One region of the Mesorhizobium sp. WSM4821 genome, then DNA from elsewhere that is predicted to be linked to it. Evidence: predicted binding sites of a transcription regulator. Region 1 holds the regulator's gene; each other region holds the start of a gene.
What was found. The regulator LexA, encoded in region 1, represses DNA repair genes until DNA is damaged. The targets are predictions, from matches to a motif close to TGTTCNNNNTGTGTTCNG.

Region 1 (10,620 bases):
AAAGCACATATGCAGGAAGTTGGCCGCGAAATTCAGCTCGTTCTTCGGGTAAATGAAGGGCTGGCCGATGTGGTATTTGTAGGCCATCGCCGCGATCGTCGGCATCTTGGCGATCAGCCGCATCGATGCGACCATGCGCTGATACGGGTCCGAAATGTCGGTGGAATCGTGATAGAAGGCCGACAGCGCGCCGACCACGCCGCACATCACCGCCATCGGGTGCGCGTCGCGGCGAAAGCCGGTGAAGAAGCGCGACATCTGTTCATGCACCATGGTGTGGCGCGTCACCCGGTAGTCGAAATCGTCCTTTTGCGCCTTGGTCGGCAATTCGCCGTAGAGCAAGAGATAGCAGACTTCGAGGAAGTCGCCATGTTCGGCCAACTGGTCGATGGGATAGCCGCGATGCAAAAGGATCCCGGCATCGCCATCGATGAAGGTGATTTCCGATTCGCAGCTTGCCGTCGACGTGAAGCCGGGATCGTAGGTGAAGGCCCCGGTGGTGTTGTAAAGCGAACCGATGTCGATGACATCAGGTCCGACCGAGCCGCTTCGCACCTTGAGTTCGTGAGTTTTACCACCGAGCTCCAGTTTTGCAGTCGACGCGTGGGTTTTGCCGCCAAATTCCAGTCTTGTCGCAGCTTCGGACATTGCAAACTCCTTTTGTTTCTTCATGCCGGCAAAGGCGAAATATCCGCAACGCAACACGTCGAAAGCATCGGAGTGCTCGTGTTTGCGCCCGCAATTGGATCTGCGTGCCAAATTGGGCCAGGACCTAATGTTGCACTGCGAAAGCCGCCTTTCAATGCCAATCTTCTTGGGCCAGTTCTCCTAATCGATTTGATCGGCGATGCGCGCCAGGCTTTCGTCGCGGCCAAGCACGGCAAGCACATCGAATACGCCTGGCGAGGTGCTTTTGCCGGTGAGCGCAGCCCGTAAAGGTTGGGCCACGGCACCGAGTTTCCGGTCGCCTGCCAGCGCATATTCGCGGATCGCAGCCTCCGCCGCAGCGGCCGTCCAGTGGCCTGAAACCGCCTTCAGCGCCGCGTGGGCGCCCCGCAGGATCTCACGCGCTTCACCACCGAGCAGCGCCGCCGCTTTCTCGTCGATCGGCAGCGGCCGCTGGGCGAACAGGAAGGCGGCACCGTCGGCCAGTTCGACCAGCGTCTTGGCGCGCTCCTTCAAGCCGGGCAGGGCGGCAAGCAACTGCGCCTTGCTCTTGTCGTCGAGCCGCGCAGCGATCGCCGGTCCGCCTTCGAGATAGGGCAAGGTGGCGATGAAGATATCGAGCAATTCGGCGTCGTCCTTCCGGCGCATGTGCACGCCGTTCAGCGCCTCGAGCTTGGCGAAGTCGAAGCGGGCGGCTCCCTTGTTGACGTCGCCGATGTCGAACCACGCAATCATGTCGGCGATCGACATGATCTCGTCGTCGCCGTGGCTCCAGCCGAGCCGCGCCAGGTAGTTGAGCAGTGCCTCGGGCAGGTAGCCCATGGCGCGATAGGCTTCGACGCCAAGCGCCCCGTGCCGCTTCGACAGCTTGGCGCCGTCGGCACCATGGATCAGCGGGATATGCGACATCGACGGCACCTCCCAGCCCATGGCTCGATAGATCACTGTCTGGCGGGCGGCGTTGGTCAGATGGTCGTCGCCGCGGATGATGTGGGTGATGCCCATGTCATGGTCGTCGACGACGACGGCATGCATATAGGTCGGATTGCCGTCGGAGCGCAGGATGATGAAATCGTCGAGATCCTTGTTGGGGAAGCGCACCTCGCCCTGCACGCGGTCATGCACCACGGTCTCGCCCTCGGTCGGCGCCTTGATGCGGATGGCCCCCTTGGCGCCGGCCGGCGCCTCCGACGGGTCGCGGTCGCGCCAGCGTCCGTCATAGCGGGGCGGCAGCCCCTTGGCCCGCGCGCTCTCGCGCATCGCCTCCAGCTCGGCCGGCGTCGCATAGCAGTAATAGGCCTTGCCGAGGCGCACCAGCTCCTCGGCGACTGCGCGGTGACGCGGCGCGCGCTCGAACTGCGATACCGGCTCGCCGTCCCAGGTGAGGCCGAGCCAGGAGAGCCCATCGAGAATGGCGGCGGTTGCCGCATCCGTCGAACGCTCGCGATCGGTGTCCTCGATGCGCAGCAGCATCGTGCCACCGGTGTGTTTTGCATACAGCCAGTTGAACAGCGCCGTGCGCGCCCCGCCAATATGCAGGAAGCCGGTGGGCGAGGGGGCAAAACGGGTAACGACCTTGTCGGACATGGAACTCTCAGGCAAGTGCAGGATACGGATGCGGTCGCGCGGACTTTCGCGCGCCGCGCGTTCATGTAGCATAGGAGGTCAAGGGCGCAAGGGGCAGACCCGATGGCTGGACCAGGCCGCGGTGCGGACGGGAGCGACGGCGCGGTCAGCAGCGTCAGCGAACGGTCGCTGTTTGCCGCATCGGTGCCTGTCATACCGGCGCCGGATTCACTGCCACGCCTTGATGTCAGGCCCCTGCCGCCGGAGGGGCCTGCAACGGTCCCAAGCCCGAAGATCGGCCCTGCCGTTCGGCTGCGCGGGCACCTTCGCCATCTTTCGCCGTCCGGCATCCGCAACAACTTGGCATCGGCAGCCGGCATGGAGATCGACCGTGGCGTCGCCTTCCTGCTGGTGCCGGTTTTTCTGGCATGCGGGGTGATCTTCTATTTTTCGCTGGCGAGAGAACCGGACTTTTCGCAACCCATCGCCGTCGTGGTCCTCACGGCATTGTGTGCGGCCGGCTCGCGCTCATGGCGCAAAACGCATCTGTGTTCCTGGTTGCGCTGCTGTGCGCGCTCGGCGTGCTCGCCGCCAAGGTCGGGACCGGCGCGCGGGAACGCAGATGGTCGGCGCGGAAATCCCGACGCGGCTGGCCGGCCGGATCGTCAGCCTCGACCGGATGGCGAACGGTCGCATCCGGCTGACCATCGATGCGATCTCGACCGCCCGGCCAGCGCTGCGCTATATGCCCAAGCGGATTCGCGCTTCGGCTATGAAAATACCGCCGGGCGCGGCCGCCGGATCGAAAGTGACCGGCTATGTCAGACTGCTGCCACCAACCGGCCCGGTGCAGCCGGACGGCTATGATTACTCCTTCGACAGCTATTTCGCCGGTATTGGCGCCAGCGGCTTTTTCCTTGGCACTCCAAAAACTGTTCCCCCGGATGGCGCTTCGCCAGATGGTGCACCGCTTGCCGCGCGTCTTTCCTCAGCGGTCGAGAACGCGCGGGAGAGCATCGCCGACCATATTCGCGGCAGCATCGGCGGCGCCGAGGGCGAGATTGCCGCCGCGCTGGTCGTCGGCGTGCGCGCCGGCATCCCCGAAGAGATCAACGAGGCGATGCGGCGCACCGGCATCTATCACATCATCTCCATCTCCGGCCTGCACATGGCGCTGGTTGCCGGCACGGTCATGGGGCTGCTGCGCGGCGCCTTCGCGCTGTTTCCCGATTTCTCCTCGCGACGGCCGGTCAAAAAATACGCGGCCGCGGCCGCACTCTTTTCGATCGCGGCCTATCTGATCATTTCGGGCGTGGTGGTCGCGGCCGAGCGCAGCTTCATCATGCTGGCGGTGATGCTGATCGCGTGCTGTTCGACCGGGCGGCGCTCACCATGCGCAATCTGGCGATCTCGGCGATTGCCGTCATCGTCGTCGTGTCGCCGCATGAGGTTGTGGAGCCGAGTTTTCAGATGTCCTTCGCCGCGACCGCGGCCCTCGTCGGCGCTTATGCCGGCTGGTCCGACTACCGCGCAGGCAGGGCCACCGAGCCACCGCCGCGACGATCGCCGCTCGGCTTCGTCACACGAAAATTCCTGGTGGCAATGAGCGGCCTCGCCATGACCTCCATCATCGCGGGAAGCGCTACGGCGCCTTTTGCCATATGGCATTTCCAGCGGGTCTCGCCACTCAGCCTGTTCGCCAATCTGGCGATCATGCCGATCGTCTCGCTGGTGGTCATGCCTTTCGCCCGTGCTCAGCGCTCTGGCTATGCCGTTCGGTGCCGACGGGCCTTTCCTCTATGTGATGGGCAAGGGCCTGACAGCGATGATCGTCGTGTCCGGATGGATTTCGGAGCGCTCGCCCATCGACGCGGTCGGGCTGATCTCGATGCAGTCGGTCCTGCTGGCGACGATCGCACTTGTCATCGCAACCATGGCGACGACCTGGCTGCGGATTGCGGCGCTGCCTTTCGCGCTTGCCGGCCTGCTGACGATTTCCGACACACCCACGCCCGACGTGCTGATCTCGGAGAATGCGCGGCTGGTCGCTCTACCAATCGGCGGCGGTGAGTTTGCCGTGAACCGGGCGCGTCCGAACGAATTTACCATCGACAACTGGAAACACGCCCTGAAGGCCGAGACGATCATCATGCCGGAGACGTTCGCCAAAACAGATATGCAGTTCAACATCACCGATCCGGCGGACCTGCCGCCGGGCGCGCCATTCTACTGCTCTGCCGGTCTGTGCCTCGCCCGGCATCCGTCCGGCGCGATCGTCGCGCTCGCCGACGACCGCAAAACCGCGCGGCCAGCCTGTGCCTTTGCTGATCTGATCGTCATCGACGATGCTACAGCCTATTACAATCCCTGCCGCAATCCGCTGGTCCTCGTCGTGACCAAACGGCAACTCGCTCGCATGGGCAGTGCCGCCGTCTTCTTCGATCCGCAATCGGCGACGACGCGCGCAAAAATTCGTTTCGCCGTCGAAGAACCGTACCGGCCCTGGCATGTGCAGCGAAAGTTTTCTCGAGAGGCGAGGGGCCTGCCGCCATACCGCAAGGCCGAGAAACCCAAAAAAGCCGCCGCTCAGTAACGCCGGATCAATCCGACAAGCTTGCCTTGCACCTTGACCCGGTCCGGCCCGAAGATGCGCGTCTCATAGGCCGGATTGGCGGCTTCCAGGGCGATCGAGGCGCCTTTGCGGCGGAATCGCTTCAGCGTCGCTTCCTCTTCGTCGACCAATGCCACGATGATCTCTCCCGGGTTCGCCGTGTCGGCGTTGCGGATGATGACCGTGTCGCCGTCGAAAATGCCGGCCTCGATCATCGAATCGCCCTTGACCTCCAAAGCATAATGCTCGCCGCCCATGATCATGTCCGGCGGTACCGAGATCGAATGCGTCTGGTGCTGGATGGCATCGATCGGCACGCCGGCAGCGATGCGGCCCATCACCGGGATGGATACGGTGGCAACGACGTCGTCGTCATTTCCGGCCGCAGGCATGCGTGAAGGCGCCGGCTTGATCTGTCGTCCGAGATTGCCCTGCCCAAGGCTGCCTTGAATGACGCTTGGCGAGAATTTGCGCGCCGCATTGAGGCCGGGCGCGATCGAATCGGGCAGGCGCAGCACCTCAAGCGCGCGGGCGCGGTTGGGCAGGCGGCGAATGAAGCCGCGCTCCTCCAGCGCCGTGATCAGCCGATGTATTCCCGACTTGGAGGCGAGGTCGAGTGCCTCCTTCATCTCGTCGAAGGAAGGCGGAATGCCGCTTTCCTTCAGCCGTTCGTGGATGAACATTAGCAGTTCATGTTGTTTGCGTGTCAGCATCGCGAACCCCCGACAGAATCAGAAAAACAAACCCAGAACAAACACTATCTGTTCCAGTTGTGTTCTGCAACCGTTTAAAGTTTAATGAATGTGTTGACGTTTTGTTCAGCGTAGCATCAGCACGCTGCAGGCGGCGCCAGTCGCAGCTGGGGGAGCGAACGGCTCGCGCACGATCAGCCCGTTGGCTTCTGCCAGCATTCTAAGCATCGAGGAATCCTGGATGGCGAACGGTGTCGCCAGCAGCACGCCGGCTTCTTCCTTCACGACGGCGCGTACATAGTCCTGCCTGACGTCGTTGGCCGGCATCGCGGTCCCCAGCCGTGCCTCACGCATGTCCTGGCGGTAGGCGCGGCCGCCGAACCGCGCAAGCAGCGGCTTCAGGAAGAGCTGCGTGCAGACCAGGCTCGCCACCGGATTGCCGGGCAGGCCGATGCAGCGGATGTCGCCCAGCCGCCCGAACATCAGCGGCTTGCCGGGCCGCATGGCGATCTTCCAGAAATCGAGCGTCATGCCTTCGCCGGTCAGCACGTCATGGGCGAGGTCGTGATCGCCGACCGAGGCGCCGCCCAGCGTGACGATGACGTCGGCTCCTGCCTCGACCGCTTTTTTCACCAGCGCAGCGATCGCCTCCTTGCGGTCTGCGGCGATGCCGAGATCGAGGGCACGCGCGCCGACCGAGCGGGCCGCGGCGGCGACGCCATAGGCATTGGACGAGATGATCTGATCGGGGCCAAGGTCGCTGCCCGGCGGCAGCAATTCGTCGCCGGTGGCGATGATGGCGACCAGCGGCCGTTTCACCACGCTGACTTGCGGATGGTTGGCCGACGCGGCCAGCGACAAAGCCGCCGGATCGAGCAGGCGGCCTTTCTCCAGCAGAACGTCGCCCTTCGAGAAGTCGAGCCCGAGGCGGCGGATGTTGCGGCCTTCGACCGTCGATGCGGTCACTTCGATGTTGCCGCCGCCGAGGTCGCGGACATTTTCCTGGATGACGATCGTGTCTGCGCCCGCGGGAAGCGGCGCGCCGGTGAAGATGCGCACGGCCTGCTTCTCACCGACCGTCCCGGTGAAGCCGCGACCGGCCGGCGCCATGCCGATCACCGAAAGTCTTGCCGGCACGGACGCGACGTCCGCGGCCCGCGCGGCATAGCCGTCCATGGCGGATGCGTTGAAGGGCGGCTGAGTGCGGAGCGCCATGAGCGGCTCCGCCAGCACACGGTCGGCGGCGTCCATCAGGGTGACGCTTTCGGCTTGCGAGGGCGCAGCACCTTCAAGCAGGCGCTCGAGCGCTTCGGTGACCGGAAGCAACGCCATTATTGGCCTGCCCCTTGGGCGCCCACCTTGTAGTCGCCGGATTTGCCGCCGGTCTTTTCCACCAGCCTGATGCCGGAGATCACCATGGCCCGGTCGACCGCCTTGGCCATGTCGTAGATGGTCAGGCAAGCGACCGAGGCGGCGGTCAGCGCCTCCATCTCGACGCCGGTCTTGCCGGTGACGCGGGCCAGCGCCGTGACCTTCAGGCCAGGCAGCGTCGCGTCCGGTTCGATGTCGACCGATAGTTTGGTCAACAGAAGCGGATGGCAGAGCGGGATCAGCTCATGCGTCCTCTTGGCCGCCATGATGCCAGCGATGCGCGCCGTGCCCAGCACGTCGCCCTTCTTGGCATCGCCGTCGAGGATCATTTGGAGCGTCTCTGGCAGCATCGAGACAAAGCCCTCGGCGACCGCCGTGCGCGTCGTCTCTGCCTTGTTGCCGACATCGACCATGTTGGCTTCGCCCTGTGCGCCAAGATGGGTGAGGGAGGCCGTCATCGTCAGAGAGCCTCGGCCGGCGCCTTGCCCGTCAAAAGCAGGTGCGTTGCGGCGGCCACGTCCTGTTGCCGCATCAGGCTCTCGCCGACGAGGAAGGTGCCGATGCCGCTCCGTTCCAGCCTGCGGCAGTCTTCGTGCGAGAAAATACCGCTCTCGCTGACCAGCAGGCGATCGGCCGGCACCATCGCCGCCAGCCGCTCCGAGGTCTCGAGGCTGGTTTCGAACGTCCGGAGATCGCGGTTGTTGATGCCGATCAGCCGCGACGACAGTTTCAGCGCGCGTTCCGTCTCGGTCTCGTCATGCACCTCGACCAGTGCGTCCATGCCGAGATCGAAAGCCGTCGCTTCGAGGTCGCTGGCCATGGCGTCATCGATGCTCGCCATGATGATCAGGATGGCGTCAGCGCCCCACGCACGGGCTTCGAACACCTGATAAGGCTCGAACAGAAAATCCTTGCGCAGAGCGGGCAATGTCACGGCGCCACGCGCATCGGTGAGGAATTCAGGCGCACCTTGGAAGGACGGCGCATCGGTCAGCACCGAAAGGCAGGCGGCACCACCTGTCGCATAGGCCTTGGCCAGTGCCGGCGGATCGAAATCGGCCCGGATCAGGCCCTTGGACGGGCTCGCCTTCTTGATCTCGGCGATCAGCGCGAAACCGCCGGATTTGCGCTTGGCTTCAAGCGCCGAGAGAAAGCCGCGCGGCGCATCGGCGTCTTTCGCCCGCGCCTTGATCTCGGCAAGCGGCACACGCGTCTTCGCCGCCGCGATCTCGTCGCGCTTGTAGGCTTCGATCTTGCGAAGGATATCAGACACGGCTCTATCCGTTCGAAATCTCGACCAGCCGGTCGAGCATCTTCAGCGCGCGGCCGCTGTCGATGGCTTGCGCCGCCGTCGCCACGCCGTCGGCAAGCGTCGTCGCCCTGCCCGCCACCACCAGACCGGCGCCGGCGTTCATCAGCACCGTATCGCGATAGGCGCCGGCAGCGCCGCCCAGCATGTCGCGCAGCGCCTGGGCGTTGTAGGCAGCGTCGCCGCCGCGCAACTCCTCCTTGGTATGACGCTTCAGCCCGACCGCTTCCGGGGTCAGCGTAAAGCAACGGATCTCGCCACCGACCAGCTCGGCCACCTCAGTTTCGCCGGTGGTGGTGATTTCGTCATAGCCGTCGCCATGGACGACCCAGGCATGGTCGGCGCCCAGTGCCTTCAGCGTCTCGGCCACCGGCATGATCCATTCCGGCAAGAACACGCCGACCATCTGCCTGACGACACCAGCCGGATTGGAGAGCGGGCCGAGCAGGTTGAAGATGGTGCGGGTGCCGAGTTCGACGCGGGTCGGGCCGACATGCTTCATCGCCGGATGATGCGCCGGCGCGAACATGAAGCCGACGCCTGTGTCGCGGATGCAGCGCGCGATCGTCTCCGGCGGGATGTCGATCTTGACGCCGAGCGCGGTCAGCACGTCGGCGGCGCCGGTTTGCGAGGACAGTCCGCGATTGCCGTGCTTGGCCACCGGCACGCCGCAGGCGGCGATGACGAAGGCGGATGCTGTCGAGATGTTGACTGAGTGCGAATTGTCGCCGCCGGTGCCGACGATGTCTATGGCGCCGTCGGGCGCGTCGACACGCAGCATCTTGGCGCGCATGGTGGCGACGGCGCCTGAAATCTCGCTCACCGTCTCGCCGCGCACGCGCAGCGCCATCAGGAAGCCGCCGATCTGGCCGGGTGTCGCATCGCCCGACATGATGATGTCGAAAGCTTCGCGCGCCTCCTCGAAGGAAAGGGCGGTGCCGGCGGCGACCTTGGCGATATGGGGCTTGAGCGCGCTCATCTGGTCAGGGCTTGGGTAATGGCGGTCTGGTCGATGCGAACGTCGTATTGCGTCTGCAGCTGCGCCACCAACTGGTCGAGCAGGTCGTCGGACATACCGGCGGTAAAGGATTTCTGCGCGTCGTCCGGCACCGAGCTGGCGTCGGCTCCGGCAGGTTCGAAGACTTGGTCGATCTTGAACAGAATCTGTCCGTCGCCGGTGGGCGAGGGGATCAGCCCTGTCCCGCCTTCGCCTTCGCCGAACATCGCCGCGGCTCCTTCCTTGCCGAAATCGACGTCGTCCGCCTCGCGCTTGACGCCGCGCTTGGTCTGTTTCTCGAGCTTGAGCTCGCCCGCGATCACGTCGAGCGTGGCGCCGGTCTCGAGACGTTTTTCGAGTTCGTCCGCTTTTGCGGTGAGCCGCTTGGTCGTTTCGGCCGCCGTCCAGTCGGCCACCACCTTCTGGCGGATTTCATCCAGTGTGCGGTCGCGGGCCGGCGTGATCGAATCCACCTCGTAGAACACGAAGCCGTTGTCGGCGGTGGTGAGGTCGGGATTCTCGGTGCCGGGTTCGGCCTCGAACACCGCCTTGATGAGCTCCGGCGATTCCGGCAGGTCCTTGATGATGGTGCCGTCCGGCCTCTGGCCGGTGCGATCGATCGCGTCGATGGTGACGACCTTCAGCTTCAGTTTTTCGGCCGCTTGCGCCAGCGTGCTGCCCGAAGCGCGGATATCTTCGTAGTTGTCATGCACGTCCAGCAGAATGCGGCTCGCCTCGCCCAGCGCCAGATCCTTGCGGATTTCGGTAGACACTTCGGCCAGTGGCTTCACAACTTCGGGCTTGATGTCGGTGACGCGCAGCAGCACCGATCCGAAGGCGCCCTGCACGACCGGGCTGACTTCGTTGACGTTGAGCGCAAACGCCGCATCCGCCACCGCCTTGTCGGCAATCTTGTCCTTGGCCAGCGTGCCGAGCAGCGTGTCGGCTTGCGTCTTGCCCTCGGCGGCCACGATCTTGTCGAAGGTCGCGCCGGTCTTGAGTGAATCGAGCGCGGCCTTCGCGGCATCCGGCGACTTGAACACGAGCTGTTCGATGGTTCGCATTTCCGGCGTGGTGTAGCGCCCCTTGTTCTTGTTGTAGTCGTCGCTGACCTGTTGGTCTGTTACGCCGCTCAGATCCATGATGTCTTCCGGCTCGAGTTTGACGTAGGAGAATTTGCGGTATTCGGGCGCCGCATAGGTCTTCTTGTTTTCCTCGAAATAGGCCGAAAGCGCACTGTCTGATGGCGCTTCGATCGGCTCTACCAGCGATTTCGGCAGGATCAGATAGTCGATGGTGCGGTCTTCGCCACGATAGAGCGCGACCGCCTTGAAGAAGGTGTCCGGGACCTTGAGGCCGTCCGAAACCGCCTCGACGATCTGCTGGCGCACAGCCACTTGGGCGCGAT
Region 2 (10,620 bases), 3.1 Mb from region 1:
CCATGGTCTTGCCCGTCTTCTTTTCGCTGCGGGAGATGTGCTGGCGCCCGGTTTACACAAACAGGCGAGCAAATAAAAGGCGGTTGTCTTCGCTCGTGATCGCGGAACACGAGATCGGCACCACACAGCTTCAAAACCGCCGCCCGATGGTGCACTTTCACCGGCATGACCACGCGATCCAAAATCCTCTACGCCAGCGAGCCAACCCTCGAGGTGGCCGAGTTCCGCCGCGTGCTGGTGGAATCCGGCCTCGGCGCCACCCGGCCCATCGATGACGAAGCCCGTTTGAAGACGATGCTTGCCAGCGCGGATATGATGTTGACGGCGCGCCTCGATGCGCCTGGCAAGCCGCTGATTGGCCTCGCCCGCGGCATCACCGACTTTTCGTGGGTGTGTTACATTTCCGAGCTCGCCGTTTGCAAATCGGCGCAAGGGCTCGGCATCGGCAAGGGCCTGCTCGACGAAGTGCGGCGGCAGCTCGGGCCGTCCGTCGCAATCTCACTGATTTCCGTGCCCGACGCCGTCGGCTTCTACGAACGGATCGGCATGACGCGCATGGCCGACGCCTTCTGGTTCGGCCGCGAGCGCTGACGGCTGCCCGTGAAGCTGCCAATCTCCCCCGTACGGGGAAGATGGCCGGCAGGCCAGAGGGGTGGGGGGGAACTCGACAGAACGGCTCATTCTGAACGGCCTCCCGCCTCAAATCACATTCAATTCCCTGAACGCCCGCCCTTCGGCAACGCGGCTGTACCCAAACGCCGAGCAATCCACCGTGCGGTAGCCGCCATGGACGATCAGCTCGGCAAGCGCCTTGCCTACCGCCGGCGCCTGCTGCAGGCCGTGGCCGGAAAAACCGTTGGCGAAGACGAAATTCTTGACCTGCGGATGCGGGCCGATCACTGCGTTCTGGTCGAGCGTGTTGTAGTCATAATGCCCGGCCCAGGCGCGTGTCGGCTTGATCGCCTCGAAGGCGGGAATGCGGGTCGCCAGCACCGGCCAGATCACCTCTTCGAACAGCGGCCAGTCGGGCTCGAAATCGCCGGGGTCGGCGGGACCGTCTCCCTCTTCCGGCTCGGCACCGCCGGTGATGTAGACCGAGCCTTCCGGACGGACATAGATGCCTGAGGGATCGACCAGCAGCGGCATGTCGTCATATTTCTCACGCGCCTCGAAAATGAAGACGTTTCGCTTGCGCGGTTCCACCGGCAGCGCCAGGCCGGCCATGGCGGAGACCGTGCCGGCATTCGGCCCGGCGGCGTTGACGACGATGCCGGCTTCGAGCTGCTCGCCATTGTCGAGGCTCACGCTGGTGACCCGGTCGCCCTGCCGCACGATGCCGGTGACATCGGCCGTGATGAAATCGATCGTCTTCTCGCGCAAGGCCTTGCGAAACAGCATCAGCATCGCATGCGCGTCGAACCAGCCCTCGCCGCTGCGGCCATATGCGCCGGCGGTAATGCCTTCTGCCGACAGCCAGGGAAAGCGCCGCGTAAGCTGGTCAGCGTCTTCCAGCACGATGTCGGCGCCCTCGGCCATCTGCGCCTCGTGATTGGCTTTGAGGATTGGCAGGCCGTTCTCACCGGCCAGGATGAGATAGCCGCCTTCGCGAAAGCCGAGGTCGGCGTCGGCGCCGAACTCTTCCTTCAGTCGCCGGAACAGCTTCAGCGTGAACTGCGACAGGCGGATGTTCTCGGGGATAGAAAACTGCTGGCGGATGGAAGCGCAGGACAGCGTCGTTGCCGCATGGGCGAATTGCGGGTCGCGCTCGACCAGCGCGATCGAGCCAGAAAACCCTTCCTCGCGCAGATAATAGGCAATCGAGGAGCCGACGATGGCTCCCCCGATGATAACGACGTCGTAGCGCACTTTCTGTCGCCTTTCCGGTTCAAACCGCCCGTGTCGATCACGCAGCCGGCAGGATGATCTCGAAGCGCGTGCCGCTGTCGGAGTCAACCAGTCTGATCGTGCCATCATGCGCTTTCAGGAGGGCCAGCACGATGCCGAGGCCCATGCCGGTGCCGCCCGAATCTCGGCGCGTGGTGAAAAACGGCTCGAAGACCCGCCCGCGGTTGCTGGGCGAAATGCCGGCGCCGTTGTCGCTCACCAGGATCGTCGCCTTGCCGTCCGCGCTCGCCGCCGCGATCGAAACGAGCGTCGCACCATGCCGCACCGAATTGTCGATGAGATTGGCAAGAACTATTGCCGCGTTTTCGGCCGACATCGGCAGACCAATATCGCCGCTGGCCTCGACGCGCCCCGCCAGCCTGCTCTCGGTCGGCAGCAGCGCCAGTGCAGTGCTGATCGACGCGCTTTGGCCGCTGGGCGCGAGATTTTCGGCGCGCGCCAGATCGAGCAGGCGGCGCACCAGCAAATTGAGCCGCCCGGCGTCGGTGACGATGTTGTCCGAAAAGCGCCGCCGCTCGGCCTCGTCCATTGCACTACCCGAATCGCGCAGCAGTTCGGCCGCCCCCTGGATTGCCGTCAGCGGCGATTTGAGCTCGTGCGAGACATGGGTGGCGAATGTCTGGATGCTGTCCGAGCGCGCATGCAGCTTTTCGGCCATGTCGAGAAAAGCGTCGGAAAGTGCCGCCATCTCGCGCGTGCCGTGATGGTCGAGCGGCCTGATCGCTTCGCGGTCGCCCGCGGCGATGCGTTTCGTGCGTTCCATCAGAGCGTAGATCGGCCGGCTGACGGTGCGCAGGAAGACAAGGGCGATGAGCATCGTGCCGCCAAGGATGGCGATCGCCGCCAGCACCACCTTGCCGCGCTCGCCATAGAGGTGCTTGACGATGTTGTTCGGCGTCCGCGACAGATAGACCGCGCCGGCGACCTTGCTGTCGACGGCAACCGGCATGGCGACGAAGACGCGGACTTTTGTGCCGCGGCTGACCGAATAGAGCGACGGCGGCGGCTCGTCCGAGATCCTCAGCCTGAGCGCGCTGGCATAGCGACCGGCCAGTGCTGCGCGAACCTCTGCTACAGCGCCGAGCGACAGCCCGACCTCTTCACGTCCGGCGATGACGACACCCCTGGGGTCGAGGAGCCGGAAGCCGGCAAGCGTGGTTTTCTGGGTCTCGGCAAGAATGCCCGACAGCCGCGCGCCGATCGCCGCGAAGGCGGGATCGATGGCGGCGGCCGTCGGCGCAGGCCGGGTCGGGAGAACGGTATCGGAGGCGAGATCGAGGCGCGGCTCGATCGGCCGGTAGGGAGAGTCCGGATTGTCGCTGTCGGCAGGCACGGGCGCCCCGAGCTTTTCGGTGGCGATGCCGGCGTCGCGGACCTCTTGTGCGTAGATCACGGCAAGGGCGGCGCCTTGCGCGATCAGCTCGGCCTCGGTCTGACGGATCAGCTGGTTCTCATAGAGCCGGAAGAAGAACAGGCCGACCAGCGGCAGCGCCATCACCATGATCAGGATGGCAACAACGATCGTGGCGAGGCGCGGCCGCCATTTCTGCGCAGTCACGCGCCGCACCGGCCCAGCCTGAAGCCGACGCCATGCACGGTCTCGATCGCGTCCGTGCAGCCGGCTGCCGCCAGCTTGGCGCGGATGTTGCGGATATGGCTGTCGACAGTGCGGTCGGCGACATGGATGTTGCCGGCATATGCATTGGCCATCACCATGTCGCGGCCGAGCACATGTGCCGGGCGCGCCAGAAATCCTTTCAGGATCGCGAATTCGATCGAGGTCAGCACCAGCCGCTTGCCGTCGAAACTGGCGGCGTGGCTGGCCGGCACCAAGGCCAGTCTGCCACGCGAGAATTGCCTGTCGTCGGCCTGTTCCGCCTTTGTCGGGCGGGCGCGGCGCAGGATGACATTGACCCGGGCGACCAGCTCACGCGGGCTGAAAGGCTTGGTGACATAGTCGTCGCCACCCATTTCGAGCCCTAGGATGCGGTCGATCTCTTCATCCCGCGCGGACAGGAACAGCACCGGCACGTCCGATATGTGCCGCAGCCGCCGGCAGACCTCCAGCCCGTCCATCTCCGGCATGCCGATATCGAGCACGACGAGATCGGGCGCGCGACGCTCGACCGCCTGCAATGCGGCGGCACCATCGGATACGGCAACCGTCTTCATCCCTGCCTTTTCGAGCGCAAAGCAGATGATTTCGCGGATGTGCGGATCATCGTCGGCGATCAGGATATTATGCGGCATGGATCAGCGGCCCGGCACGAAGGGTTCGGAGCTCTGAGGAACCACGAACGGGATATGTGTGTCGAGAGTGCGAAGGAGCCGCCAATCGCGAAAGCTCCAGGCGCGCCAGTTTTCTTGGCCGTCATGGTAACCGGCCTTGTCCCGCCCGTGCAGGCCGGCGAGCTCGCGCCAAGGGGGATCGTTGGCGGCAATCGTCCTTCTCTGGAGCTCGAGGAAACGGTCCAGAGCCGGGAAGGCATCTGGCCCGAGCGAACGAAGGTACCAGAAATCGAGGCGGGTGCCCTGGCCGGTCATTTCGAATGAGTGCTCGACATTGTAGTTGGCGATCAGCGCGGCGAAGTTGATGAAGGAGCAGGCATAGAGGGTCACCGATAACGTCAGAAGATTGGCGGAAAGCAGCCATTCGTTGGACTTTTCAAGCGCGATACGGGTGATGATCAGGGCGAGGCCCGCCGCCACCAGCCCCATCCAGACGAAAGCGGCGACGCGCCAGTAGGTCAGCGCATAGACGCCGATATAGAGGTCGAGCCGCAGGATCGACGAGATGACCAGCACGATGTTCTGCGCCACCCAGACATAGACCAGCCGGCGAATAAGCGGATCGCTGGAGGGAGCACTTTCCGGCCGCAGCGCCGCCAGGACGAAGCCGGCCGCGAGCAGCGCCGTGACGATCAATGGGTAGGCGCCGCGATGCGCGTAGGCGGCGTAAGTCAGCCCGTCGGGAAGGGCGATGCCGCCCCACAGATAGGTGGCGTCGAGCGCGGTCTGCACTGCAAACAGGATGTTGAAGACGACCAGCGCGCGAAGGATCGCCGCCTTGCCGAAGATGACGTCCTCGATCGCCGTGGCGGATTTTGTGGTTGGCACGTCGCCGGCGACAGGGACAGGGGACGGCCGACGCGCGGTGCGGAAAGAGCGCGGCAGGCGCGGACGCAGGAAGGCCCAGACGCCGTCCAGCACGAACAGCCAGAAGGCCAGCCGCGGCAGCTGGATGAAGTCGAGCAACGCAAAGAGATCGATCAGCGATAACCAGTGTTCTATGACTGGATTGGCGGCGCCGAACAGCGTGAGGAATACCGCGCCCAGGGTCAGTGGCATGATCCAGACGGCGATCGCCGCGAGGCGGACGCGCCGCCGGCCAAGCCGCCGCGCCGCCTTGCGCCAGCGAAAGAAGTCGCGGATGAACCGAAATGGCGCTGCGAGCAGGAAGAGAGCGACCTGACCGACAATGCGGGGAAGTCCGTGCTGCAGCCGGCCGGCCAGCAAAAGCGCGAAGGCGGCTATCGCCGCAAACCCGATCGCGACGGACAGCGCACTGACATTTTCAATGAGCGGCAACAGCGCGACAAGCAAGCCGCCGAGTGCGAGCCATAGACCGCGGGCGCTGAGCGCCAAGGGCTGGATGCCCGCGGCTGCGGCGGCAAGCGTTATGCCGAACAGGAAAAGCGTTATGCCGACGGGCTGGCCGTAGAAGAAGAAATCGGCCAGCGCGGCAAGGAGGGCCGCCACGCCAAATCGCATGCAATAGCTCGGCGCCGCCGTAAGGAACGATGTCATGATCGGATTTTCTCAGCGGCTTTGATCCGGCCGGCATACCGGGGTGGAGACTTGCGGATGAAGGGGAGGAGGGTCGCCGACGGATGCGTCCGGGGCGGATCGGCGAGCCACCAATCTTCGCTACGGAGCCGGTACGGAAGGGACAAACGGGAACTTGTTTGCTCAGGCATACTGCCCTTTTCGCGGATCGGAATGCCGTCGGCAGGGCGGATTCGAGGAGATTTTCCGCAATCCCGTGCAGTTTTCGTGCAGGGCGAGACGGCTTGCCTCAGCCGCCTCCAGGCGGCATAGATCGGGCATGACCGAAACCTGCTGCCCGCGCCGCTCGGTGCTCTACGTCCCGGCCTCGAACCACAAGGCGCTGGCCAAGATCTCGTCGCTGGCCTGCGACGCTGTCATCATCGATCTCGAAGATGCCGTCGCTCCGGCCGACAAGCTTTCCGCGCGGGAACGGCTGACTGATGTTTTCGCCAATCGCCCCGACCGGTGCCGCGAGATGGTCGTGCGTATCAACGCGCTTTCCAGCGAATGGGGCGCCGACGATCTGCTGACCGCGGCAAGCTGCGAGCCCGACGCCATCCTGCTGCCTAAGGTCGTCAGTCCGCGCGATATTCTGGAAGCCGGCGACGTCCTCGACGACAATTCTGCACCCGACGCGGTGAAACTATGGGCGATGATCGAGACGCCCAAGGCCTTGCTCAACATCGGACCGATTGCCGAGCTTGGCCGCGACCCGGCCTCGCGGCTGATCTGTTTCGTTGCCGGAACGAACGATCTGGTCAAGGAGACCGGCATTCTCGCCACGCCCGACAGGCGCTATCTCACACCGTGGCTGATGCAGATGGTGCTCGCCGCGCGCGCCGGCGGCCTCGACCTGCTCGATGGTGTCTTCAATGATTTTCGAGACCTGGATGGCTTTGCGCGCGAATGTTTGGAAGCGGCCGCCATGGGGTTCGACGGCAAGTCGCTTATCCACCCGGCTCAGATCGATACCGCAAACCGGGCCTTTGCGCCATCTGCCGAAGCGGTGGCCGAGGCGCGCTCGGTGAAGGATGCTTTCGCGCTTGCCGAAAATGCCGGTAAGGGCGTCATTGCGCTGAACGGAAAAATGGTCGAGCGGCTGCATCTGGCGCAGGCCGAAAAACTGCTGGCGAAGGCGGCCGCCATCGGGGCAAGATCGGCAAACTCACTACAGGAATGAAAAATGAAACTCTACCGCTTTCTGTCCGGTCCCGACGATTCCAGCTTCTGCCACAAGGTGACGGCGGCGTTGAACAAGGGCTGGCACCTGTTCGGCTCGCCGACCTATGCCTACGACAAGCAGACCAAGAGCATGCGCTGCGGTCAGGCCGTGGTAAAGGATGTCGAGGGCCAGGACTACGGACCCGACACTAATCTCAGTGATTGGTAGGGGCTTGCATAGCTCCCGACGCAGGGTGTGCTGATATCAGCACAGCCTACTCCGCCGCTTCTTCGATCCGCTCCATATCGTCGTCCGACAGGCCGAAATGGTGACCGATTTCGTGAATCAGCACATGGGTGACGATGTCGCCCAGCGTCTCTTCGTTCTCGGCCCAGTAGTCGAGGATGGCGCGGCGGTAGAGCGTGACGCGGTTCGGCCCCTCACCGGTCTGCGGATTCCAGCGCTCGGCGATGCCGCGCCCCTCGAACAGGCCGAGCAGGTCGAAGGGCGTTTCCAGCGATAGATCATCCATGATCTCGTCGGTCGGGAATTCGGCGATCTGGATGACGATCTCGCCGGTCAGCTTGCGAAAATCCTCCGGCAGATGGGCGTAAGCCTCCAACGCCAGGAACTCCATTTCCTCCATCGACGGCGAAAGCTGGTCGTGCCAGGTGCGGGTCTTGTAGATGCGGGCCATGCTTTGTCCTTTGATCCCGGCATATAGGCTTTCGAGCCGGAGTCGGCAAATGGCTGGATTGTCGCCCAGGCGTGGGGAGGAATAAATTCCCTATGACCCCGCTTGACTCTTCGGACGCCCTCTGGAATCTATTAGAACATAACAGGAACAATTGTGAGTGGAAGCTGACCGTCATGGCGACAAGCGCCGTGGCGCGGGAGACTGTTTTCGCCCTGCGCCGCCAGATCGCGAAGATCGAAGGGACACTGCCCGAGCGCCTGGAGGCGCCGGCCGGCGCAGCCTCCGTTGATGCGGATGTCACGCCCCACAATCTAACAATCGTTCGCCGCGGCCTCGCCGTGGCGACGCCCGACGCGTTTCTGCGTACCGGTGCCGAAGGTTTAGATACTGCGCTCAGCGGCGGCCTGCCGAAGGCGGCGCTGAGCGAGATCCACGGCGCCGCGACCCGCGATGCCGGGGCCGTCGCCGGCTTCGCCCTGTCGCTCGTCAGCTTGATCCTCAAACGGGGACCGCGACTGCCGGTCCTGTGGATCGGCACCACGGAGGTCTTCCAGGAGGCGGGCTTTCCCTATGCCGGAGGGCTTCACGCCCTTTTCGGCATCGAACCGGAGCAATTGCTGTTTTCCGAGGCGCCAAGGCTTCTCGATGCGCTGTGGACCGCCGAGGAGGCCGCCCGGATGACGGCGCTCGCCGCCGTCATCCTCGAAATCCGCGGCAGTCCGCAGCGGCTCGACCTCACCGCGACGCGGCGGCTGCACGCCCGGGCGCAGAATGCCGGCCGGCCGGTGTTCCTGTTGCGCCATGCCGGCGAGCCCGAGCCAACGGCGGCACCCGTCCGCCTCGTTCTGTCGGCGGCGCCGTCGGCATCCCGCGAGACGATCGCCGGGCCGCTCGCCGGCTCGATCGGCCGCCCTGCCTTCACCGTCAACATCGGCAAGAGCCGCACGGCCTTGCCAGGACAATTCACACTGGAGTGGAATCCCCATGAACACGTTTTCGAGGAAAGACGCATCGGGAAAGAACGGGCAAAGAATCCTGTCCCTGTGGTTTCCGCACCTCGCCGCGGAAAGGATCCTGCGGCAGCGTCTGGGGCGGTCCTGGCGTTCCCGGCCTTCGCATCACCTGCCCCTGGTGATCAGCCATCGCCAAGGGAACGCGCAGCGCATCGCCGCCCTCGACGAGCGGGCTGAGGCGCTTCACCTGAAGCGCGGCATGGGCATAGCCGACGCGCGCGCCATGCATTCCTCGATCGACGTACTGGAAGCCGATCCCGAGGCCGACCGCCGCCTGCTCGAAAGCCTTGCCGACTGGTGCGACCGTTACACCCCGCTGGTGGCGCTCGACGCAACCGACGGTCTGTTCCTCGATGTCACCGGCTGCACCCATCTTTTCGGCGGTGAACGGTCGATGCTGGACGACATCCTGTCGCGCTTTTTCCATCAGGGTTTCGATGTCCGCGCCGGCCTTGCCGCCACACCGGGTGCTGCCTGGGCGGCGGCGCGGTTTGCCGGTGACCGCATCGTCCCCGGTGGCCAGGAGGAGGCGCTTCTCGCACCCTTGCCGCTGGCGGCGCTGCGCATCGAGCCTGATGTCCGCGCCAGCCTGGAAAGCGTTGGCCTGCGCACGGCGGGCGCCGTCATGGCGGCACCCCGCGCGCCGCTCGCCCGCCGCTTCGGCGCATCGCTGCTTCTGCGTCTCGACCAGGCGCTGGGCCGCCTCGACGAGGCCGTGTCGCCGCGTCTGCCGGTTGCGCCGCTTTCGGTCGAACGCCACCTTTCCGAACCCATCATGCTGACCGACGACATAGAGCGGCTGGTGCGATTGCTGGCGACGACGCTGAAGGCGGACCTCGAGCGCCGCGGCGAGGGCGCAAGGATGCTGGCGCTGCTGCTTTTCCGCGTCGACGGCGCTGTCAGCCGCATCGCCGTCGGCACGTCGCGACCCCTTCGCGAGCCGTTGCTGATCCAGAAATTGTTCCACGAAAGACTTGCCGCGCTCGAACAGGACATCGATGCCGGCTATGGCTTCGATCTCGTGCGCCTCTCGGTGCTGTCGGCAGCGGCCTTCGACATGCAGCAGGCGGATCTCGCCGGCGAGACGAGCGATGACGGCGCCGACATCGCCCTTTTCGCCGATCGCATCCGCGCCCGGCTCGGCGAAAGCGCGGTTTTGAAGCCGGTTGCCGTCGAGAGCCATCTGCCCGAGCGCGCAGTCGCCATGCTTCCCTTCCCGGAAACGCCGCAAAGGATCTCTCCGCCGAAGAAGCCGGACAAGATACAAGACGCCAAGCCTGTCTTTCGGCCGGAACGGCCGATCCGGCTGTTCCGTTCGCCCGAACCGATCGAGGTGCCGGCCACCGAAATGCCTGAGGGACCGCCCATGAACTTCCGCTGGCGGCGCGCGCTCTACCGGGTAGCGCGTGCCGAAGGGCCGGAACGCATCGCCCCGGAATGGTGGCGGGAGGCACCGGGACAGGAAGAGGCGCCGACCCGGGATTATTTCCGCATCGAGGATAGCGACGGCCGCCGTTACTGGCTCTACCGCCAGGGTCTCTACGGCGCCTCTCAAGTCCCGCCGCGCTGGTTCATGCATGGGGTCTTCGCATGAACGCGCTGACGGTCGTTCCCTATGCCGAATTCGGCATCCAGTCGAATTTCTCGTTCCTGCGCGGCGCCTCGAAACCGGAGGAACTGGTGGTTGCGGCAAAGTTCCTGGGATTTTCGTCGCTCGGGCTTGCCGACCGCAACACGGTGGCGGGCGTCGTGCGCGCCTGGCAGCAGGCCAGGGTGGAAGGCCTTTCCTATCATCCCGGCTGCCGCCTGGTGTTTGCCGACGGCACACCGGATATTCTCGCCTACCCGCAGAACCGCAAGGGCTGGGGCCATCTGTGCCGCATGCTGACGCAAGCCAATATGCGCGATGAAAGCGAAAAGGGCGCACCGCTTCTCTATCGCGACGACCTTTTCGAATGGGGCGATCTCATGTCGCTGGCGGTCCTGCCGGATCTGTCAGCGCCGGCGGAAGGTGA
Region 3 (10,620 bases), 1.6 Mb from region 1:
CCGCGAAGCGGCGCGATGTCCAGCACGACTTCGCTGGTGTTCAGGCGAACTGCGTTGCGGTCGGCTTCCAGGATCCCGCCGTCCCCGAGGTCGACAACTTGTCGTATCTTCGAGAGACTCCAGCGCAGGGCGCCGCGAGGATCGTCCGGTACCTCCCAGAACATTTCGCAAAGGCGCTCGCGCCGCTGCGGGCGCTCCACAAGCGCAAGATAGGCCAGCAGCGCCCGCGTCTTTTTCGAAGGCGGCAAGGAAACGACCTCGCCACGGCGAAGGACGGTCAGATCTCCGAGAACGCGAATTTCGAGCGACACTTTGCCAATCCCAGTGCGCTTACTTAATTAGCGCTGGATTGTATCCAGTCCGTGCCGCTGCCGAAAGCGTTCGTTTCCGGAAGCGTGAGTTTCCGCCTACGGTCTGATTTGCTCTTTTGTTTGTGGGAAAGCCGACAGGGACAGGTGCAGATGAAAGCCGATCCGGGACGGGATCACGCCCGTTCCGGCTTGCTCTGATAGTGGCGACGGCACTCTGAACAGCCCGGAGGCGGGATCTCACGCTGCCGCGCGCACCCATCGGGGCAGCAGGCTCTCGGGGTTTGCGCATGCGCCGGGCGTGTAGTTTGCGCCGACGACCTCCAACCGGGCTGCGAGCGTGCCGTTCCGCCAGGCCGCAAGCGTATCCATGCAGCCACCGATATGCTCGCCGCCGACAAAGACCTGCGGAATTGTAGGCGAACCGATTCGGGCCCTCAGGGCCTTGCGGATTTCCCCGTCCAGGCCGTTCTTCTGGAATTCCGGACTATCGATTTCGATGGACCTGTAGGCGATTCCGGCACGCTCGAAGAGCTTTCTTACCGTCCAGCAGAATTCGCACCACGTCAGAGCGAACATGACCACCGGATGCTGCGGATCACGGATCGCCTCACCGACAAACGCATGCGCCGACCGGTCGATTTGGATTTCGTTTAGGGGTGCCGATGAAAGGGCGAAGGACGGCGGCCGGTCGAAGCGGTAGCCGGGTGTGGAGCGAGAGAGCGCCTCTTCGGCGGGCGACATTTCCTCGCCGATGTGATCGAACAGGATCGTGCTGAGATACCGCTCACCCGTATCTGGCAACATGCACAGCACGTTCCGGTCCGGGCCGACGCGTCGAGCAATTTCCAGAGCCCCGCTCAAGGTTGCCCCGCCTGAGATGCCCGCCAGTATTCCTTCTTCCGTCGCAAGCCGGCGTGCGGCTTCCAGAGCGTTGGCGCCTGAAACGGGTAGGATCTCGTCCACAAGATCGTCAGCCATGGCGTTGCCGACGATCTGCGGAATGAAATCAGGGCTCCACCCCTGCATCGGGTGTGGCCGGAAGCGAGTGTGCGCCCGAGTCGGCAGTCCGTGTTCGTCGAAAGTCTGGGGAATGCCACTCGACAGCAGCGCCGAATTGTCAGGCTCGCAGACTATGATCCGCGTTTGCGGCCGCTCGCGCTTGAGCACTCGCGCCACACCGGCAAGCGTTCCGCCGGTCCCGGTGCCGGTGACCCAGTAGTCGAGTGGACGGTCCTGGAACGCCGTGAGGATTTCGTGTGCTGTGGTGCGGGCATGAATATCGGCGTTGACGGGCGTCTCGAATTGCCGGCAGAGGAACCAGCCGTGCGCTGCGGCCAGCTCGACGGCCTTGGCGAGCATGCCGCTGCCGCGTTCGACGGCAGGGGTCAGCACGACCTTTGCACCGAAAAAGCGCATCAGCTTGCGGCGTTCCAGGCTGGCGTTTTCCGGCATGACGATGACGAGAGGGTAGCCTTTCCTCGCGCAAACCATGGCAAGTCCTATGCCGGTGTTGCCGCTCGTCGCCTCGATCACCGTCTGGCCAGCCCGAAGTGCACCGGAACCCTCCGCCTCTTCGATGACCGCGGCGGCAAAACGGTCCTTGATCGAGCCGCCAGGATTGAACGCCTCAATCTTGGCATAGAGCGAAGCGCCGCCGTTGTTGATGCGGGAAAGGCGAACAACCGGCGTATCGCCGATCGTGTCGAGAATGCTGTCGTAGATACTGCTCATTTCAGCTGCCCTTGCTTGGTGGCGACGCCACTCCGTCGACCCCTTCGATCTCTGAAAATGGTAGGAAAGCCGTGGTTTGCAGCGTTCGAACCAACGTGGAATTATGCGGATTGACGTTTGAATCAGCGGCTCATCGCGGGTTGCGGAAGGCGGCCGCATGGGACCTTCGCTGTCGCGCTGGATGACGCCGCCAATACGCCCAGGACGACGAGGTTGGCTGTGCCAGCGGCAAATGACACCAGAAAAGCGGGCCCATAGCTGCCGAAGCTGTCATAGACGAAACCGCCGAAATAGCCGGCCACGCCCATGCCGACCCAGGCGACCAGCATGACGATGCCGAGTGACTGGCCAAAGCGTTCGGCTGGTGCAAACTGGCGCACGCAAAGGATCAGGCACGTCATGTTTCCGGCAAAGCCAAAGCCGAAAACCGCCGATAGCGCCAGTAGGCTCAGCTGCTGGTCGAGCGCGGGAAAAATCGCAACGCATGCTGTCTGGATGAAAGATGCAAAGGCATAGGCAGCAAGATTGCCTGCCCGGTCAGCGAGGAGCCCGAATGCGATACGCCCGACGGCGCCGAACAGCATGGCGACCAGGAGGCTGAGCGAGCCGACATCCGAAGATCCGCACACGGCCGTGACGAAGCTCGTGAGGTGCACAAGCGGGACGCCCATGCAGGCGCAGCAAAGGAAGGCTGCGGCAGATAGCAGCGTCACCGGCGAAAGACGGCCATTCTGGAAACCTGGCTTTGCTGAAAGATGCACCGGTGCGGCAACGACGCGATCGACAGGCGGCGCCTGAACCGCCGGCATGAAGATCGCCAGCAAGGCCATCATCGCCACAGCCATGATCGCGTATGCGAGGCGCCAGCCGACACCGTCGATCAGAGCATTTGCGGCGTAGGGCATTATGCCTTGGCCTAGGGCTCCGCCTGCAGTGACGATGCCTATCGCCAGGCCGCGGCGGCGGTTAAACCAGAGCCCGGTTACGGCAAGTACTGGTGCGTAGAGACAGGCAAAGCCGAGCCCGCCCAAGGCGAAGTTGGCGGCGTAGATCTGCCAGAGTGACGTGGCGAACGAAAGCGCGGTAAGCGCGATCACCATGCCAGCCGAGCCGATGAATAGCAGGCTTCTGACATTCAATCGATCCGACAGCCGGCCCCAGAGCAGCCCGCCCGTGGCCATCCCGACGGTTGACAGCGTGTAGGCAAGGCTGATGTCGGCTCGCGACCAGCCAAACTCCGCCTCAAGCGGTCTGATGAAGACGGATGTCAGCGCCAGGCTGCCAAATCCGAGTGCCATGGCGTTCGTGGCGCCGGCCGCAGCCAGAATCCCGCGCAGCCGCATTGTGTTGTGCTGAAGCTGCCTGGCTCCAGATGGTGGTGATTGGTTCGACATACTCCTGCCCTCCAAGGACCGCTTCGGGGTTGTCATCGGCCAGGGGTGTGGAAGCAGGCGTGTGCGTCAGCGTGGAAAGCTGTAATGCGGACCATGGGAACATCCTGGTGAGGCAATACGGCTTCTCATCCAGGTCGTCGCGCTACAGCCGACGCTGATCCATTCATGCTGCATCTTGGCAGAGAAGGAGCGGCGATTGATCTCGGAGCGCACCAAAGCCGCCCTCGCCTCTCGCAAGCCTACTGGAATGAAGCTCGGTAATCCGACCCAAAACAGTGGATGCTGCTGGCCTTACGGTTGCGTTTGGCGGGATGTTGGCCCACGCGCCTCGCTCCGCGACAAACGCCCTGATCCAGTCCGCATCGTAGCCACGATCCGCGAGCAGCCGTCCATCTTGCGTCAGATTGCCAAGCAGGATTGAGCACAGCCGATTGTCGTGTGCCTGGCCGCCGGTGAGGCAAAGGCGAACTGGCAAGCCGTTGGCATCGACTATGACATGGATCTTGCTGGTCAGTCGGCCGCGCGAGTGGCCCATGTGTAGCCGGCCACTATTGGCGATGTAGGCTGCATGTTGATGGACGCGGACAATGGACGTGTCGATCATCTGGACGGTGGTGATGGGCACTTGCCAGTGCATTCATGATCCGCTCGCCTCGCGGTCGAAAGCGACCCAAACCAAGCAATTGTATGCTAGGCTCGCGAGCCATCAATCGGACTGCGGGGGATCGCAATGTTGGAAACGGACAAGGTGTTTGCTGGCTCGATTCCGGAAAACTACGACCGCTATATGGTGCCGTTGATTTTCGAGCCGTTCGCCGCAGACCTTGCACAACGAGCAGCGTCCTTGTCGCCCAGGGCCGTTTTGGAAACAGCCGCAGGAACCGGGGTTGCCACCCGCGCATTGGCGCCAAAACTGTCCCCCGGCGCAAGCTATATCGTAACCGACCTTAACCAGCCGATGCTCGACTACGCCGCTTCGCGACAAGCTCCTGACAGCCGCATCAGATGGCGCCAGGCGGATGCCCTGGCGCTGCCGTTTGAAGATGCGGTCTTCGATCTCGTTTGCTGTCAGTTCGGCGCGATGTTCTTTCCCGACCGCTCGTCGGGCTACCGCGAAGCAAAGCGCGTTCTGAAGCCCGGAGGACGTTTTTTGTTCAATGTATGGGATCGCATCGAGGAGAATGTATTTGCGGATGATGTAACGAATGCTCTCGCAAAGTTTTTTCCCAACGACCCGCCGCGCTTTCTGGCACGAACGCCGCACGGTTATCACGATAAGGACCTGATCCGTCGCGAGCTGGAGGACGCGGGTTTCTCCGATGTGGTGATCGAGACGAGAGCCGAACAGAGCCGTGCCTCCTCGCCGCGCATTCCAGCCGTAGCTTATTGCCGGGGAACTGTCCTTCGCACCGAAATCGAGGCCAGAGGCGCGGGAGAACTGGAAGCTGCAACCGACTATGCCGCAACCGCGATTGCAGACAGACATGGCAGCGGCGAGGTTGCTGCCAAAATTCAGGCCCACGTAATTGTGGCTGTGGTCTAGGTGTTGGAATATCCCGTTCCGGCATTTCGTAACATTCCGCTGCTACACAGCAATTGCCCTGCTTTCGGACTGAAACGGACATGAACCGAATTTATGAGTACGGGTCCTAGCAGGTGCGTTCGTTGGCTGACCCCGGAGCTGTAAGTTAATTGCGTGGCCACAACTGCAGGAAAACCGTGCGAACCGGGCCCGATCGACTCCCCGTCGCTGGAGACCAAAAGCCACGAGCGGGCACTACAGGCCCAATTTCTCCCGCAGTGCATCAATGCGTTTAGAGGCTTCCGCCTTGTTGAGGCCGTCAGCATAGGCGTCAGGGTCGTCGGCCTGTTCGGCCAAAGTTTTCAAATAGGAGGCTTGTGCGGGGGTCATGGGGTCATCTCCGCTGATCCAATCTTCCGGGTCCTTTTCGACATTTGCCGGTGCATCGATTTTTGGGTTGTGCCGGTCGCCCATGTCAAATCTCCCTTGATGATCACCAAAATGAGAATGATCATGAGTTGTTCCGCCAGCATGTTAGCTTAGTGGTAGACGACCTATGCCTGGCTGGAGATTACAAACTGGGCCCAACGCAAGATGTCTCCGAGTTGCGCCTCCGCCGTCTCCGGAGGGCACTACCGCGACGTCCAACGTGGCGGCTCCATTTACCACACCACAGCCCAGCAGGCTCCACGACAACAGGCGCCGGCCGGAATTCGATCGCCCTATTGATCAAGGAAGCGTCCGGGTTCATGTCTTCGACACGCATATGCGAAGGCCGAACTCGACCATCGAGCGACCAAGCCAAAGCATCCATGGACATCTCGTCTGGTCCACCAGCAGATAACCCTTATGACCGGCTCGGCGCTGCCTTTTAGAGCGCCTGTTTGTATCGCTCGGCAAAGGCCCGCGTCGCCTTAATCCGCGAGGGCGGCTGAAAGCCCGGTCTTCCATTCACTGCATACTTACCTGCGGCTGGCGCTCAGACCTCGCATGGTTCAAGCGCGACCTCGAGGTTCATCTTCGTCGGGTGTCGGCGGGACGGCATTTACCTCAAGCGGTTCGATCACCAGGGACAGGCTAAGCCTCAAAACCTTTCTGCCACTCTCGTCCCTGATATCCATAATGAGTTGCTGCCCATGGGGTCCCTTCAGTTCGTCCTTCGCCAACTCAGTCAATCCTTCGACGGCTGCATTGCGCGCTGCCTCAATCCCCTCGCATTCCAGACCCGTGCTGTCTTCCACGAGGTGCTGGCGATCGCCGCTATCAAAGAAATATCTCGGCATGTCGGTTTCCGTCATCAGAACGCCACTTCAGGATCCTTCTGGTGCAGGTAGGTCGGATCGAAGTCTCCTGCCTGCACCAAACCCGGCCAATCGAGAGCACGCAACGTTGCACCAGACGTGGCGATCAGCCCGTCACCTCGTAGCGCCTGAAGCGTGCGGTTCACGTGAACCGCGGACAAACCCACCGCATCACCAAGTGATGCCTGGCTTATCGGCAGACTCGCGACGTGGTCTTCAATGCGACCTGCAAACCGCAGCCGCACAATGAGTTCGCATAACATGTGGGCCATACGCGCGTAGGCGTCCCGCCTCCCGACGTTGGTGACCCACTCCCGGTAGATCGCAGCGTCAATCAGGGTCGATCGCCAGAACGCGGTTGCAATACGCGGCCGCTGTTCGCAAATTCGACGAAGTGCGCTGTGCGGGATAAAGCCCAATCTACCGGGCGTCAGACTAGAAAAGCTGCAGTCCATGACTGCGAGATGCATGCCGTGCAGGTCGGGGAGATCGCCTCCGACAAAGAAGCTGGTGATCTGCCGCTTTCCCCCACCTGTGTGCTTGTAGGAACATACCAGGCCGTCCAAGACGACAAACGAGTGGGTTGGTCGATCGCCTTCCAAGACAAGATCCTGGTTAGCCGGAATACGCTTCTCCTGAATTGTGAGGCCCACTAAGGCTGCGGCGTCATCATCGCTAATCTCAGCGATGCCACGCAGCTTGCGCATGAGCACGTCCGAGGAGAGAGCTGAACACAAGGACTTGGTTACCTCCATAGGCTTTACAGCCGAACTTGCATTCGCCGCAAATGTTCCACGCTGCTGATGCCGGATGCTAGGCGTTAAGCATCTCGCGGCGATCATAGCCACGCCACGGATCGCTGCTGGTGACTGCCAATATTCAGGCGCCGCGTGCGTTATTCGGGGAAGACGACGCTCCAGCCTTTTGGGGAGCCTAGTGATACGACTGACTGCTTTCGCTCATTTAACAAATGATCGTGCGCTGTGATCCAGACAGGTTTACGATATACGGTGGTGTCAGCGCACGTGGTGCTCCTGCCCAGCAAGGAGAAGCGCGTGAGAAAGCCTCTAGCACTTATCGTTGAGGACGAGCCCATGATCGTCGTTGATATCGAGGCGTCCCTTAAACAGGCTGGTTTTGCGGTAGCCTCAGAGCCAAGTTGCGCTCGCGCAAGGCAAATTCTGGCCCTTGTTGAGCCGGACGTCGTCATCCTGGACGTGCTCTTGCAGGACGGCGTCAGCTCTTCGGTTGCTGAAGAACTCGTTGCCCGCAACATCCCCTTTGTGGTTTATAGTGCCACGGAAATCGAGGACCGAGGTGAGGCCTTCAAGGCCGGGATTTATGTCGAGAAACCTGCCGACGATTCCGTGCTCGTAGCTTTGGCGATTTCGATGGCTAAGGCATCCACGGCTGGGTAGTCTCAGTTTGAAATTTGACGGCGACTAATCGTAATTTTCAAGCAAGGATCGGACGTAGCGCGAACGTCGACCATTCCACCCGCAAAGCTTGCAACGGGTGCCATCGAACTCATGATGGCAGTTTTCATATCCATAGAGAACATGAGCGCACTCGGGACAAAGATATGCCATTGCGGAGGTCGAAGCACGATACTTGCTGCGGCACTCGTCGCAGCGCTTCCATTCCCCATCGTTAACTTCCTGCGTCGGCATTACCCGTTGACCACTCGCTTTTGGTAAGGCCCGCGCTTGCCGGCTTGTGCGCAACGGCGTCCATCTTCTCGCAAAGGTCTTCCATGGACCAAAGCGTCTGCGAAACGCCAGCGGCCATTGCCGGCGTCATCTTCAGCGTCTTGTGCATTTTTATGAAGTTGTACCAGACGGTGTAAATCGCGACCATGTGGACATGATTTTCGAACTTCTTTGAGAACGCATTGGTGAGGCGCGTGAAGCGACGATTGGTCATACGCATGGTGAGGTTGGCGCGCTCAATATGCGACGTGCTGACATGCACAGGGTCGGGATTGATCGCAAAACACTCAGCCGAGACATTCGCCACCGTCGATGACGAGCGCCTGGCCAGTCATGAAGGAAGAGCGATCGGATGCGAGGAACAGCACCGACTCGGCGATTTCCTTGGTTGTGGCGAAACGGCCCATGGGAATTTTTTGGCTGACATAGCTTTCGAGCGCAGTGCGTCCGCCCATCTGCCGCATGAAAGGTTCGTTGAACGGCGTGTCGACCCAGCCCGGGCACAGCGCGTTGGCCCGTATGTTGTAGCGGGCATAATCAAGCGCGATCTGTTTTGTCATGGCCACGACCGCGTGCTTTGTCGTGGCATAGGCGATCATCTGCCGGTCGTACAACACACCGGAGTTCGAGGCCGTGACGATGATCGAGCCGCCGCCCTGCGCCTTCATGTGCGGGACCACCAGTTGCGCCAGGCGGAAGTGCTGTCGCACGTTCAGCCGCCACGACCTGTCCATTCCCTCTGAATCCGCCTGCTCCAGCGAACCTTCGACCTGAATGCCGACATGAGAGTGGAGAATGTCGATCCGGCCGAACGTGTCAATGCAGTGCGCGGCCAGCGCGTCAAGTTGCAGATCGTCTGAGACGTCGATGGCGGTCGCCAGCGCATGCGCACCCAGCCGCTCGATCACGTTGGCCGTTTCGGCCACCTTCTCGCCATCGCGGTCGGCGACCAGCACGTTGGCACCCTCGCGCCCGAGGATTTCGGCGCTGGCGCGGCCGATGCCGGAACCCGCCCCGGTTACAATCGCCACTTTGTCCTTCAGGATCATCGAGCGTTTCCTTATGCAGTGGCGTCGCGCCGAGACGAGACCGCGACGCCCATCGTGAACCTCGTCCAGGTCTGTCCTAGGCCTTCCCGCTCCGGCCGATCACGCTGCCCAACACCTTGTCGATGCTGTCGCGAGCGCTTTCGCATTGTGCGCGCGTGCCGGCAAGAAACACCCTACCACTGGCGCCGATCATCTGGACATCGACGAGGGTAATGCCGGGAGCCGCGCGTTCGGCTTCGTTTGCGGCGACGGTGGCAAACAGCGCCGGCTCCAGCTCATAGACCAGCAGTGATTTCCCCGGCAGCAGCATTGACGCCTCGCGCGTCCTATTGAGGATAATTGCATGCTGGTCCGACACGTTTTCGATGATGTCGCAGTACAGCGTACGCGGCTTCAGCTGATCCTCTGGCCTGCAGCCGATGCCCTGGAGAATCGCCTTGCCGGCCTGGCCGAGCTCAGCAAGATCGGACGAATGCAGTTCGAGGATGCCATACTGCCGCTCCGTGTAAAGCAGACCCGGCTCCATGTCCGGCATCTGCTTGAGAGCGAGATCGCAGATGCGGTGAATGGCGAGCGCCGGCGCGACCTCGATGATGAGCGAGTGTTCTCCCGCCATTGGAGGGTAGCCGCGCGCGCGGGTCGGCGTCGACATGTACGCCGCGAACTGGCGGCCCAGATCCTTCACCAACAGATAGACGCGAAGCTCGGTCATGATGCCTACCAGCGCCGATCGCCGTCGTCGCCACCGCAAACCGCAGCTGGTCGGCACGGCTGCGCCGCCCGCGGGCGATTGCACGACGAAGCGATCCCCGCCCGCAAGCAGGAGAATCCTTCCGGGACGAAGATGGCTGTCACTTGCCGGTCGCTGAGGCGAAATGCTTGCCGAGATCAGGATGCGGGCGCGGAATGACGTGCACCGAGACCAGCGTGCCGACGCTGGAGGCCGCCTCGGCACCGGCTTCGGTAGCAGCCTTCACCGCGCCGACATCGCCATTGATGATGATGGCCACGAGACCGTCACCGACTTCCTCACGTCCGACCACCGTCACATTCGCTGCCTTCACCATGGCGTCGGCCGCGGCCAGCGCCGCGACGAACCCTCTGGTCTCGATCATTCCAATTGCGTTCGACATAGTGCTCTCCCTGGTTGCGAAACGTTATTTGGATTTCGGTTTTGGCGTCTCGTCGAGCGAGCCGATGATCAATGCATCGATCGGAATCTTGCCACCACCGAGCCATGAGGCGGCGGTGGAACCAGTGACGATGAGGACTTCCTCGCCTTCGCCACAGCCCAGGACATCAAAAGCAACCATAAGCCCGCCGCTGGCGCCTTGCACTTCGAGGAACGCCCCGGACGGAATGTGCTCGATGCGCTTTGATGCCCAGTAGCGGCCCACCACGCGACCACGTATCATTGTCTGATCCTCTCTACGCTGATGTTGCGCACGGTCGCCTTGTCGCGAGCCAATGGAGTAATGCTGACGCCAGGGCCGAGTTGGAGACGCGTGACGTGCGTCGGCAGCTTGCCGATCACCGCCTCGGTGACGACCCCCACATCGATGCGACGGCTCGGGCTCGTGGCCGGGGCGGTTGCGACAACGCC

Region 2: a site for LexA is predicted at 7,725-7,742, ahead of AC0NID_RS06390 (ImuA family protein). Genes of this name have one in related genera too.
Region 3: a site for LexA is predicted at 5,467-5,484, ahead of AC0NID_RS29570 (DUF3072 domain-containing protein). Genes of this name have one in related genera too.

The regions. Positions count from the first base shown of each region.
Region 1 covers NZ_CM148371.1:4,465,280-4,475,899, forward strand. Annotated here, with positions in the region: gene gltA (citrate synthase) at 1-648, opposite strand, end outside; gene gltX (glutamate--tRNA ligase) at 829-2,253, opposite strand; partial or broken gene AC0NID_RS21660 (ComEC/Rec2 family competence protein) at 2,356-4,825, shown strand; gene lexA (transcriptional repressor LexA) at 4,819-5,556, opposite strand; gene AC0NID_RS21670 (molybdopterin molybdotransferase MoeA) at 5,662-6,867, opposite strand; gene moaC (cyclic pyranopterin monophosphate synthase MoaC) at 6,867-7,364, opposite strand; gene trpC (indole-3-glycerol phosphate synthase TrpC) at 7,367-8,179, opposite strand; gene trpD (anthranilate phosphoribosyltransferase) at 8,184-9,194, opposite strand; gene AC0NID_RS21690 (SurA N-terminal domain-containing protein) at 9,191-10,620, opposite strand, start outside.
Region 2 covers NZ_CM148371.1:1,367,712-1,378,331, reverse strand. Annotated here, with positions in the region: gene leuD (3-isopropylmalate dehydratase small subunit) at 1-4, opposite strand, end outside; gene AC0NID_RS06430 (GNAT family N-acetyltransferase) at 166-591, shown strand; gene AC0NID_RS06425 (NAD(P)/FAD-dependent oxidoreductase) at 700-1,866, opposite strand; gene AC0NID_RS06420 (sensor histidine kinase) at 1,904-3,400, opposite strand; gene AC0NID_RS06415 (response regulator) at 3,460-4,155, opposite strand; gene AC0NID_RS06410 (DUF4153 domain-containing protein) at 4,159-5,712, opposite strand; gene AC0NID_RS06405 (HpcH/HpaI aldolase/citrate lyase family protein) at 6,011-6,913, shown strand; gene AC0NID_RS06400 (DUF1737 domain-containing protein) at 6,917-7,123, shown strand; gene AC0NID_RS06395 (metallopeptidase family protein) at 7,170-7,592, opposite strand; gene AC0NID_RS06390 (ImuA family protein) at 7,766-8,782, shown strand; gene AC0NID_RS06385 (DUF6504 family protein) at 8,724-10,199, shown strand; gene AC0NID_RS06380 (error-prone DNA polymerase) at 10,196-10,620, shown strand, end outside.
Region 3 covers NZ_CM148371.1:6,044,016-6,054,635, forward strand. Annotated here, with positions in the region: gene AC0NID_RS29545 (alpha/beta fold hydrolase) at 1-200, opposite strand, end outside; gene cysK (cysteine synthase A) at 549-2,042, opposite strand; gene AC0NID_RS29555 (MFS transporter) at 2,165-3,436, opposite strand; partial or broken gene AC0NID_RS29560 (transposase) at 3,735-4,083, opposite strand; gene AC0NID_RS29565 (class I SAM-dependent methyltransferase) at 4,167-4,979, shown strand; gene AC0NID_RS29570 (DUF3072 domain-containing protein) at 5,214-5,432, opposite strand; gene AC0NID_RS29575 (DUF6894 family protein) at 5,954-6,256, opposite strand; gene AC0NID_RS29580 (Crp/Fnr family transcriptional regulator) at 6,256-6,966, opposite strand; gene AC0NID_RS29585 (response regulator) at 7,354-7,677, shown strand; partial or broken gene AC0NID_RS29590 (IS1 family transposase) at 7,929-8,242, opposite strand; gene AC0NID_RS29595 (SDR family NAD(P)-dependent oxidoreductase) at 8,256-9,017, opposite strand; gene AC0NID_RS29600 (hypothetical protein) at 9,094-9,729, opposite strand; gene AC0NID_RS29605 (BMC domain-containing protein) at 9,869-10,150, opposite strand; gene AC0NID_RS29610 (EutN/CcmL family microcompartment protein) at 10,175-10,417, opposite strand; gene AC0NID_RS29615 (hypothetical protein) at 10,429-10,620, opposite strand, start outside.